One region of the Nonomuraea sp. NPDC050310 genome, then DNA from elsewhere that is predicted to be linked to it. Evidence: predicted binding sites of a transcription regulator. Region 1 holds the regulator's gene; the other holds the start of a gene.
The links. Region 1 encodes HrcA, which represses chaperone genes, less so after heat shock. Its sites were predicted from a motif close to TTGGCACTCTCNNNNNGAGAGTGCCAA; they were not measured.

Region 1 (5,601 bases):
GGCCGAGCCGTCGTCCTCCTCCACCTCGCGCAGCAAGCCGCCGGAGCAGTCCCCGCAGGACCCGCCGGCCGTGCCCAACCCGGGCACGCCCACCGCGCGCCAGCCTCAGCAGCAGCCCAAGTCCCAGCGCGCCGAGTCCACCAGCCAGCCCTCGACCTCCCCCTCGCCCACGCCGACCGAGTGCCCCACGCCGGCGCCGGAGGAGAGCGACTGCCCCGAGGAGAGCCCGTCGCCCTCGCCCTCCGAGACCACCTCGGTGGAACCGGACGGCGCCTGCCCGGGCGAGGAGTGCCCGCCGGAGGAGAGCCCGGCCGACCCCGCGCCGACGATCGAGTACAGCCCGCTGGCCGAGCCGACCGGCTGAGCCGTCACCACCTGCCGGTGCGCGCGAGCAGGACAGAGGCCGCGGCGACGCCGGCCGTGGAGGTCCGCAACACCGTCGGCCCCAGCAGAGCCGGTACGGCTGCCGCGAACCGGTCGAGTTCCTCGTCCGCGATGCCGCCCTCCGGGCCGACCACGAGCACGATGTCGCCCTCGGCCGGCAGGTCGATCCGCGAGAGCCGTACCTCCGCCGCCTCGTGCAGCACGACGCCGAGCGCGGCCTTGGCGAGCAGCTCGGCCACCTGGGCGGTGCTCGCCTGCTCGGTCACCTCGGGCAGGTGGAAGCGCCTGGCCTGCTTGCCGGCCTCGCGGGCGGTGGCCCGCCACCGGGCCAGGGACTTGGCGGCACGCTCGCCCTTCCACTGCGTGATGCTGCGCTTGGCCGCCCATGGGACGATCACGTCGACGCCGGCCTCGGTCATCATCTCGACGGCCAGCTCGCCGCGCTCGCCCTTGGGCAGGCCCTGGACGACGATCAGGCGGGGGGCGGGCGGCGGCAGCTCGTAGCTGCGCAGCACCTCCAGGCGCAGGGCGTCCTTGAGCTGCTCGGTGACCACGCACTCGGCGACGGCGCCCCGGCCGTCGGTCAGGTCGACCCGCTCGGGCGGGCGCAGCCGCCGTACCGTCGCCGCGTGGCGGCCCTCGGGGCCGCCCAGCACGATCTCGCTCTTGCCGAACTCCAGCCGGTCGGCCAGGAACACCGGGACGCTCACGTCACCATCGTCCCACGCCCGCGACCGGGCGAGAGGTCAGCGGCCGTTGAAGGCGTCCCGCAGCCGGGAGAAGAAGCCCTGCTGACCGGGGGCGAACTTGCCCGGCGGCCGCTCCTCGCCGCGCAGCTTCGACAGCTCGCGCAGCAGCTCCTCCTGGGCCGGGTCGAGCCGCGACGGCGTCTCCACGTTGACGTGGATGAGCAGGTCGCCGCGCCCGGTCTCGCTGAGCCGCTGCACGCCGCGCCCGTACATGGTGATGACCTGCCCCGACTGCGTGCCGGGCCGCACGTCGATCTCCTCGGCGCCGTCGAGCGTCTCGATGGTCAAGGAGGTGCCGAGCGCGGCGGCGGTCATCGGGATCTGCACGGTGCAGTGCAGGTCGTCGCCCCGCCGCTCGAAGATCTCGTGCGGGCGCTCGACGATCTCCAGGAACAGGTCGCCGGGCGGGCCGCCGCCGGGGCCGATCTCGCCCTCGCCGGCGAGCTGGATGTGCGTGCCGTCCTCGACGCCCGCCGGGATGCGGACCTTGATGGTGCGCCGGGTGCGGACGCGGCCGTCGCCGGAGCACTCCTGGCAGGGGTGGCGGATGATGCTGCCGAAGCCGCCGCACTGCGGGCAGGGGCGCGAGGTCATGACCTGGCCCAGGAAGGACCGGGTGACCTGGGAGATCTCGCCGCGCCCGTGACACATGTCGCAGGTGTCGGGGTGGGTGCCCGGCGCGGTGCCGGCGCCCTCGCAGACCTCGCAGCGCACGGCGGTGTCCACGTGCAGCTCGCGGGTGGTGCCGAAGGCCGATTCCTTCAGGTCGAGCTCGACGCGGATGGTCGCGTTGCGGCCACGGCGGGCGCGCGAGCGCGGGCCGCGCTGGCCGCCGCCGGTGCCGAAGAAGGCGTCCATGATGTCGCTGAACGGGAAGCCCTGGCCGAAGCCGCCCGCGCCCGCCCCGGCGTTGGCGAAGGGGTCGGCGCCGAGGTCGTACATCTGCCGCTTGTTCGGGTCGGACAGGACCTCGTAGGCCTGGGTGATCTCCTTGAACCGCTCCTGGGTCGCGGGATCGGGGTTCACGTCAGGGTGCAGCTCACGGGCGAGACGGCGGTACGCCTTCTTGATCTCGTCCTGACTCGCCTCACGCCGGACCCCGAGGGTGGCGTAGTAGTCGCTGTTTGCCACTTATCGACCTCTTATGAAGCAGCCAGGATCTGGCTGACGTAACGTGCCACGGCGCGCACCGCGCCCATGGTGACGGGGTAATCCATCCGGGTGGGGCCGAGCACGCCCAGGCGGGCGAGCTGCTGACCGCCAGAACCGTATCCGGTCGCCACGATCGACGTCCCCCGCAGTCCGCTGTAGGGGTTCTCCGAGCCGATCCGGACGGTGAGGGCGGCCGGGGTGTCCGGGGACGTCTCGCCCAGCAGCCGCATGAGCACGACCTGCTCCTCCAGCGCCTCCAGCACGTCCCGCAGGCCGCTGGAGAAGTCGGCGCCGGCCAGGTTGGCCGCACCGGCGAAGACGATCTTCTCGTCGTGCCGCTCGACCAGGGTCTCCAGCAGTACCGACAGGATCGTCGCCACGACCGGGCGGTCCTCGGCCGGCACCCGTTCGGGCAGGTCGGCGACCAGGTCGGGCACGGCGCTCAGCCCGCATCCGTCGAGGCAGGCGTTGAGGACGGCGCGCAGGTGCGCGATCCGGGCCTCCTCGATGACCTCGGGCAGCTCGATCACCCGCTGCTCGACGCGGCCGGTGTTGGTGATCAGCACCAGCATCACGCGGCGGTCGGTGAGCGGCACGAGTTCGACGTGCCGCACCGTCGAGCGGGTCAGCGTGGGGTACTGCACCACGGCGACCTGGCGCGTGAGCTGGGCCAGCAGGCGGACGGTGCGGGTCACGACGTCGTCGAGGTCGACCGCGCCGACCAGGAACGTCTCGATCGCCCGCCGTTCGGCCACCGACAGCGGCTTGACCTGCGAGAGCCGGTCGACGAACAGGCGATAGCCCTTGTCCGTCGGCACGCGGCCCGCGCTGGTGTGCGGCTGCGCGATGTAGCCCTGCTCCTCCAGCACCGCCATGTCGTTGCGGACGGTGGCCGGGGAGACGTTGAGGTTGTGGCGCTCCGCGAGCGCCTTGGAGCCCACCGGTTCGTTGGTGGACACGTAGTCCTCGACTATGGCGCGGAGGACCGCGAGTTTCCTGTCGTCGAGCACGTGCTCACCTCCTGCGTCGACCTTACCGAGAACGTCAGATCTGGCACTCTGTGTTCCCGAGTGCCAAGTGTACGGCGCGCGCCCGCGTGGTGCGATAAGGCCTGCTTGGCCCGTGCCGCGAAGGGGCCCGGGGACCCCGGTATGGCGATATGTGGCGACATGGAGTCAGACTGCTAGATATGACCGACGATTCCCAGACCCCGCCCGAGGACTCCACCCGGCGCGTGTCGCGGGACGACGTGCCCCCGCCCCCTCCCGGCCAGCCTCCCACCGGCCCCCAGGCTCCGCCGTACCAGCAGCCTCATCACGGGTCGGGCCCTCAGTACGGGCCCGGCCCTCAGTACGGATCCGGCCCTCAGTACGGATCCGGCCCGCAGTACGGCCCTGGTCCCCAGTACGGCGGGCCGCCGCCGCCCCAGGGCGGGCCCGGTCAGCCCCCGCCCGGGCAGCAGCCGCCCTACGGCGGGTACGGCCAGCAGCAGCCCTACGCCGCGCCCCCGCAGTACTTCCAGCAGCCCTACGGCGCCCAGCCCTACCAGCAGCAGCCGCGCCCGAAGGTGAAGCCGTCGCTGTGGTGGATCGGCGGCGCCTGGGCTCTGGCGGTGGTCGCGGCGATCGTCGGCGGCGTCCTGTTCGTGGCCAACCTGTCGGAGTCCGGCTTCGGCCCGGTCCGGACCTTCGCCTCCGGGGAGCAGGTCACCGTCCGGCTCGACCCGGCCGACGAGCCGACCCTGTACTACACCGGCCCGCGCGCCAACTACACCTGCAAGAGCCTGGGCGACGCCCAGCTCTCCCAGGCCACCGGCAACGAGACGGTGACCATCAACAACCTCACCTGGCACGTCATCGGCAGGGTCAGCGTGCCCTCGGCCGGCGACTACCAGGTGCTGTGCACCACGCAGGAGCAGGTCGCCGGGCGCTTCGGCGTGGGCGCCGCCCCGCTCAAGGGCCTGGCCGGGGTGCTGGGCGGCATAGGCGGGCTGATCCTGCTGTCGCTGGGCGGCTTCCTGGTGGCGGTCGTCGTCACGATCGTCGTCCTGCTGCGCCGCAGCGCCAATCGCAAGCGGCTGCTGCTACCGTCCCAAAGGTGACGCGATACGACGGAGACGTGCTCGCGGGCAACTGGCGACGGCCGCTGAAGGGCAAGATCCCCCAGGTGCCCGCGGAGCTCGACCTGGTGGTCGAGGACGCCGACAGCGGTTTCTGCGGCGCGGTGGTGGGCTGCGACAAGGAGGCCGTCACCCTGGAGGACCGCTTCGGCCGCCGGCGGCTGTTCCCGCTGGCGCCCGCCGCCTTCCTGCTGGAGGGCAAGCCGGTCACCCTGGTCCGCCCGGCCGCCGCGCCCCGCGGGCCGGCACGGAGCGCCTCGGGGTCCATCGCGGTCGAGGGGCTGCGGGCCCGGGTCGCCCGCGAGAGCCGCATCTACGTCGAGGGCGTGCACGACGCGGCGCTGGTGGAGAAGATCTGGGGCCACGACCTGCGGGTCGAGGGCGTCGTCGTGGAGTACCTCGAAGGCGTCGACCACCTGGCGGCCATCGTCGAGGAGTTCGGGCCCTCCCCGGATCGCCGCCTGGGCGTGCTGGTCGACCACCTGGTCGCCGGGTCCAAGGAGAGCCGCATCGCCGCTCAGATCACCTCGCCGCACGTGCTGGTGGTCGGGCACCCCTTCGTCGACATCTGGGCCGCGGTCAAGCCGTCGGTCCTGCGCATCCCGGCCTGGCCCTCGGTGCCCAAGGGGGTGCCGTGGAAGGAAGGCGTCATCGCCGCGCTCGGCTGGCGGATGGAGCCCGCGGAGGCGTGGAAGCGCATCCTGGGGTCGGTGTCCTCCTACGCGGATCTGGAGCCCGAACTGCTGGGGCGGGTGGAGGAGCTCATCGACTTCGTGACTAACCCGGGTGACTCCGATTAGCCTCGGAGCATGAGTCAGCCCTCGGACGACGACGCGACGCGGCGTATCCCGAACTCCGACGCCCAGCCAGGTTACGGACAACCCGGTCACGGCCCGCAGGGGTACGGCCAGCCCGGCTACGGACAGCAGGCCCCGAGCCAGCCGGGCTACGGGCAGCAGGCGCCGAGCCAGCCCGGTTACGGACAGCCCGGTTACGGGCCTCAGGGCTACGGCCCGCAGGGCTACAGCCAGCCCGGCTACGGGTACGGCCAGCCGCCGAGCGCTCCGGCCGGATACCAGCAGGGCTATCAGCAGGGCTACGAGCAGGGTCACCAGCAGCCCGGGTATCAGCAGCCCGGGTATCAGCAGCCCGGCTACCAGCAGCCCGGTTACCAGGCCGGTTATCCGCAGGCGGGCT
Region 2 (5,601 bases), on a different contig from region 1:
AGGCGCAGGCGATGATCAGGAGGCCGACCCGGTTGTGCCGGTCGGCGACCGCGCCCGCGATCGGGCCCAGCAACATCGGCGCCAGCCGCGCGGCGGTGAAGACCGCGACCAGGAACTCCGACCCGGTCGTCTCGTAGGCGAGCCAGCCGAGCACGAGCGTCTGGGTCCAGACGCCGCCGAAGAAGAACAGGTTCGACAGCCAGAGCAGCCGGAACCGGCCGTTGGCGCGAAGCGCGGACAGGGCCGTGCCCAGGCCCAGTTTGGACGGCTTCGCTCGCAGCACCGGGCGGGCTCCTTCTGATCACGGCTGGGGAGACGCCGCAATGGTATACCACTAGCGATTGAGCGGGGCCGCGGCCAGTGCGGTGGCCGCGACCCCACGTTTTCAGGCTAGGTACGGCGGCGCCACCCCGCATCGCGCAGCCGGCCGACCTTGCCGCTCCGGCCGGGTGAGGCCGAGGTCAACCCATCGATTGACCCGCCGGCCGCCCGGTGCCGTCCCGGGCGGCGCTGCCACCGCCGGGTGACGAGGGCGGTCAGGAACACCCCGGCCAGCACCACCGTGCCCGCATCCGCCGGCGGCAGGTTCTCCGCTCCGGGAGTACGGCTCAGCACAGCAGCCTGCAACGCCGCCCCCTACCGGCACCAAGGGACATCGGCGAGAGAGCCGAGCCGGGAGAAGCGGGGGCGGCCGATGCGGCGGTGGGCTCGGGGGCAGGAGCTGACGCGGCCGGCGTGGCGGCGACCGCGGGCGGCGGCGTGGCTGCGGGAGTGGCGGCTGCGGCGAGGGTCTGTTCGTAGGTGGCCCCGTCGACCTTCACCAGCCGCGGCAGCCCATACCCCACCACCGTCCCGGTGTCGCGAACCTTCCGTTTGAGGTAAACGCCGTCGGCGTTCCCCTCAATCGTATGGATCTTGGTCCCGGCGACCTTCTCCACGATGCCGACATGGCTGATCCCGCCGACCGACTTCGGCCCGCTCCAGTTGTAGAACACGAACGCCCCAGGCTCCGGCGTGGTGCTCCAAGCACCCTGCTGCCGGAACCAGTTGGCATGCGCCGGCGTATACGCGAACCGTCCCGCGTATTCGGCCACCCCTGCCTGATCGGCGGCCCAGGCGAGGAACATGTCACACCAGGCGGCGGTCTTGAAGGAGTACGAGTCGTCGACGTGCGTGCCATACCAGTCGCCGTATTTGGTATAGCCGCCGCTTTCCTCCCTGTACGGCAGTTCAGCTTCGATGACCTTGAACAACTTGTCCGAGATCGGATCCAATTGGGGGCGGTCCTCTCCTAGGACGCCTACCGGGTTAGCTGACGGGTTCGGGCCAGGAGAAAGCCGCCCTACCGCTGGTTTCGAGCAGGCCGCACTCTGCTCGGGGTCGCGGATTCACCCCAGAAAGTTGGGTCCCCGGCTCCCCGCGCACGGGGACTCGGCGATCGGACGGCCGCCTTCCCGTTGAAGGCCGATAACCGTCCGGTAACGCGGGACTGTAATAGGACTCCAACCGAAATGCCAAATAAAGGTAGGTAAAATCCCGCGAACACCAAGAGCGCACACGCAAAAGGCGGCCCCCGAAGGGACCGCCTGAAGCGTGTGGATCAGGACTTAGAAGTCCATGTCCCCGCCGCCGGGCATGCCGCCGGGAGCAGCCGGGGTCTTCTCCGGCTTCTCGGCGATGACAGCCTCGGTGGTCAGGAACAGCGCCGCGATGGAAGCGGCGTTCTGCAGCGCGGAGCGCGTCACCTTGGCCGGGTCGATGATGCCCGACTCGAACATGTTGACGTACTCGCCGGTCGCGGCGTTGAGGCCCTCACCCGGGGTCAGGTTGCGAACCTTCTCCACCACGACGCCGCCCTCGAGACCGGCGTTGACCGCGATCTGCTTGAGCGGCTCCTCCAGAGCCTTGCGCACGATCGCCGCGCCGGTGGCCTCGTCGCCGGTGAGCTCGAGCTTGTCGAACGCCTTGGCGCCGGCCTGCAGCAGCGCGACACCACCGCCGGGGACGATGCCCTCCTCGACGGCCGCCTTCGCGTTGCGAACGGCGTCCTCGATGCGGTGCTTGCGCTCCTTGAGCTCGACCTCGGTGGCCGCGCCGGCCTTGATGACGGCGACGCCGCCGGCCAGCTTGGCGAGGCGCTCCTGGAGCTTCTCGCGGTCGTAGTCGGAGTCGGTGCGGTCGATCTCGGAGCGGATCTCGTTGACCCGGCCGGAGATCTGGTCCGCGTCACCGGCGCCGTCGACGATGGTCGTCTCGTCCTTGGTGACGACGACCTTGCGAGCGCGGCCGAGCAGGTCGAGGGTGGCGTTCTCGAGCTTGAGACCGACCTCCTCGGCGATGACCTGGCCGCCGGTCAGGATGGCGATGTCGTTCAGCATGGCCTTGCGGCGGTCACCGAAGCCGGGCGCCTTGACCGCGACGGACTTGAACAGCCCGCGGATCTTGTTGACGACCAGGGTGGCCAGGGCCTCGCCCTCGATGTCCTCGGCGATGATCAGCAGCGGCTTGCCGGACTGCACGACCTTGTCGAGAACGGGGAGCAGGTCCTTGTTGGCGGAGACCTTGCTGTTGACGATCAGGATGTAGGGGTCCTCGAGGACGGCCTCCATCCGGTCGGGGTCGGTCACGAAGTAACCGGACACGTACCCCTTGTCGAAGCGCATGCCCTCGGTGAGCTCGAGCTCGAGGCCGAAGGTGTTGCTCTCCTCGACGGTGATGACGCCTTCCTTGCCGACCTTGTCCATCGCCTCGGCGATGAGCGCGCCGATCTCGGGGTCGGCGGCGGAGATGGAGGCGGTCGAAGCGATCTGCTCCTTGGTCTCCACGTCCTTGGCCAGCTTGGAGAGTTCCTCGCTGACGCGCTCGACGGCGGCCTCGATGCCCTTCTTCAGGGCCATCGGGTTGGCGCCGGCGGCAACGTTGCGCAGGCCCTCGCGCACCAGCGCCTGGGCGAGCACGGTGGCGGTGGTGGTGCCGTCACCCGCGACGTCGTCGGTCTTCTTGGCGACTTCCTTGACGAGCTCCGCACCGATCTTCTCGTACGGGTCCTCGAGCTCGATCTCCTTGGCGATGGACACACCGTCGTTGGTGATCGTGGGGGCGCCCCACTTCTTCTCCAGAACGACGTTGCGGCCCTTCGGGCCGAGGGTCACCTTGACGGCGTCGGCGAGCTGGTTCATACCGCGCTCGAGACCGCGCCGGGCGTCCTCGTCAAACGCGATCATCTTGGCTGCCATAAGGCTGGACCTCCCAGATGCAGGGTGGTTTGCATAAGGGATCGAGCCGAAGCCCGCGACGGCATATAGGCCTGCATCTCCCTGCGGCAGGCCCCATCGCCTCGATCCATCATTGGCACTCTGCTATCGAGAGTGCCAACGAACTGTTTAGCACTCTACCCGGTCGAGTGCAAGCCGACGCCATGAGTCGGCTGCTCATGAGGGTGCCTCACCTGGGACGGGTCGCCGGAGGCCGGGGCTCGGGCCGGGTCCGGAACGGACCCGGCCACGCGCGTTCGTGGGCGGTTCGCACGGACTGCGTTGCCGTACGAACCACCGGCCAGGTGTGTGTCAGACCGCTCGGACAGATTCGGCCTGCGGCCCCTTCTGTCCCTGCGTGATCTCGAACTCGACCCGCTGGCCCTGCTCGAGAGACCGATAGCCGTCCATCATGATCGCTGAGTAATGGACGAAGACATCCTTACCACCGTCTACCGCGATGAAGCCGTAGCCCTTGTCCGCGTTGAACCACTTGACGGTGCCCTGCGCCACTTCCGACTCCTCTAACTGGGCTCCGGACCTCGCCCATTCCTCTCGCAAGATCCGCAGTCTTCCTGACTTAAGGGGATTTCCAGCCAGTCGACCGCACTCGACCATACCTGTGAGGTGGCATTGGGGAACAGAGTCAAGCACAAAACTGCTTAGCGCTACATTTCCTTTAAGTTTGAAATGTCCCTGCAGATACGAACACCCCCCGGGCGAGGGCCCAGGGGGTGCGTCGTACGGAAGGGGCCGGATCAGCCGCCCGCGACCGCCGGGATGATCGAGATCTGCGCGCCTTCGGGCGTCGCGGTGTCAAGGCCCTCGGAGAAACGGACGTCCTCTTCCCCGACATAGACATTGACAAAACGGCGAATCTTGCCCGATTCATCCAGAATTCGCGCGCCGATACCCGGGAAGTCGGCGTCGAGCTTCTGGAGCACCTCGCGAAGCGTCGCGCCCTCCCCGCGCACATCTGCACTTCCGCCCGTGTATGTGCGCAGAATTGTCGGAATCCGCACCGAAACACTCATCAGATAACCTTCCTAAACGCGTCGAGCGAGGGCTTGATCACCGCGGACGGCTCGGCCGTGACCACGTCGAGGGTCTTGAGGCCGTCGCCGGTGTTGAGCACCACCGTGTCCAGCTCGGGGTCGAGCTTCCCGGCCGCCACGAGCTTGCGCAGCACCCCCACGGTGACCCCGCCCGCCGTCTCGGCGAAGATGCCCTCGGTCGAGGCCAGCAGGTGGATCGCCGAGACGATCTCGGCGTCGGTGACGTCCTCCACCGCGCCGCCGGTCCGGCGGGCGATGTCGAGCACGTAGGGGCCGTCGGCCGGGTTGCCGATCGCCAGCGACTTGGCGATCGTGTCCGGCTTCACCGGCTGGACCACGTCGTGCCCGGCCTTGTAGGCCGCCGCCACCGGCGAGCACCCGGTCGCCTGGGCCGCGAAGATCTTGTACGGCTTCTCCTCGACCAGGCCGAGCGCGACGAGCTCCTTGAAGCCCTTGTCGATCTTCGTGAGCTGCGAGCCGGAGGCCACCGGGATGACGATCTGGTCCGGCAGCCGCCAGCCGAGCTGCTCCGCGATCTCGTAGGCCAGCGTCTTGGATCCCTCGGCGTAGTAGGGCCGCAGGTTGACGTTGACGAAGCCCCACTTCTCGCCGGCCGGGTCGCCGATCAGCTCCGAGCAGAAGCGGTTGACCTCGTCGTAGGTGCCCTCGATGCCGATCAGCTTGCCGCCGAACACCCGGGCCATGGCGATCTTCGCCTGCTCCAGGTCGGCGGGGATGAAGACGCAGGCCTCCAGCCCGGCGCGGGCGGCCGCGGCGGTGACCGCGCCGGCCAGGTTGCCGGTGGAGGAGCACGACAGGGTGTGGAAACCGAAGGTGCGGGCCGCCTCGACGGCGATCGCGACCACCCGGTCCTTGAAGGAGTGGGTGGGGTTGCCGGAGTCGTCCTTGATGTGCAGGGACTTGAGACCGAGCGACTTGCCGAGCCCCTCGGCGCGGACCAGCTTGGTCCAGCCGGGGTTCATGTTCCGCTTCTCGGTCACGTCCACGGGGACCGGGAGGAGCCGCCGGTAGCGCCAGATGTTGTCGGGACCGGACTCGATGTCCGAGCGGGTCACCGTACCGAAGTCGTAGGCCACCTCGAGCGGCCCGAAACACTCGAGACAGGCGAAGTGGGGACCGAGGTCGTAGCGCGTGCCGCATTCGCGGCAGGAGAGCGCGACAGCAGGGCCGAAGTCGAGCGACATGAAGCGAGGCCTTCCCTCATCTTCGCCCGCGACCACCTTGGTCACGGGCCGGAATTGGCACCTGTCCCGGTCGGCCTCGTCACGTCA

Region 2: groL (chaperonin GroEL) is a predicted target of HrcA. The motif match lies at 3,349-3,375, and genes of this name have one in related genera.

Annotation. Positions count from the first base shown of each region.
Region 1 is NZ_JBFAKP010000010.1:124,636-130,236, forward strand. Features, by position in the region: gene AB0I67_RS23710 (hypothetical protein) at 1-364, shown strand, start outside; gene AB0I67_RS23715 (16S rRNA (uracil(1498)-N(3))-methyltransferase) at 369-1,094, opposite strand; gene dnaJ (molecular chaperone DnaJ) at 1,131-2,264, opposite strand; gene hrcA (heat-inducible transcriptional repressor HrcA) at 2,276-3,295, opposite strand; gene AB0I67_RS23730 (hypothetical protein) at 3,475-4,386, shown strand; gene AB0I67_RS23735 (DUF3097 domain-containing protein) at 4,383-5,204, shown strand; gene AB0I67_RS23740 (DUF4870 domain-containing protein) at 5,214-5,601, shown strand, end outside.
Region 2 is NZ_JBFAKP010000004.1:28,074-33,674, reverse strand. Features, by position in the region: gene AB0I67_RS13095 (MFS transporter) at 1-283, opposite strand, end outside; gene AB0I67_RS13090 (hypothetical protein) at 391-627, opposite strand; gene AB0I67_RS13085 (CHAP domain-containing protein) at 609-1,274, opposite strand; cyclic di-AMP (ydaO/yuaA leader) riboswitch at 1,282-1,447, opposite strand; gene groL (chaperonin GroEL) at 1,608-3,236, opposite strand; gene AB0I67_RS13075 (cold-shock protein) at 3,567-3,767, opposite strand; gene AB0I67_RS13070 (MoaD/ThiS family protein) at 4,013-4,288, opposite strand; gene thrC (threonine synthase) at 4,288-5,514, opposite strand; SAM riboswitch class I at 5,528-5,601, opposite strand, start outside.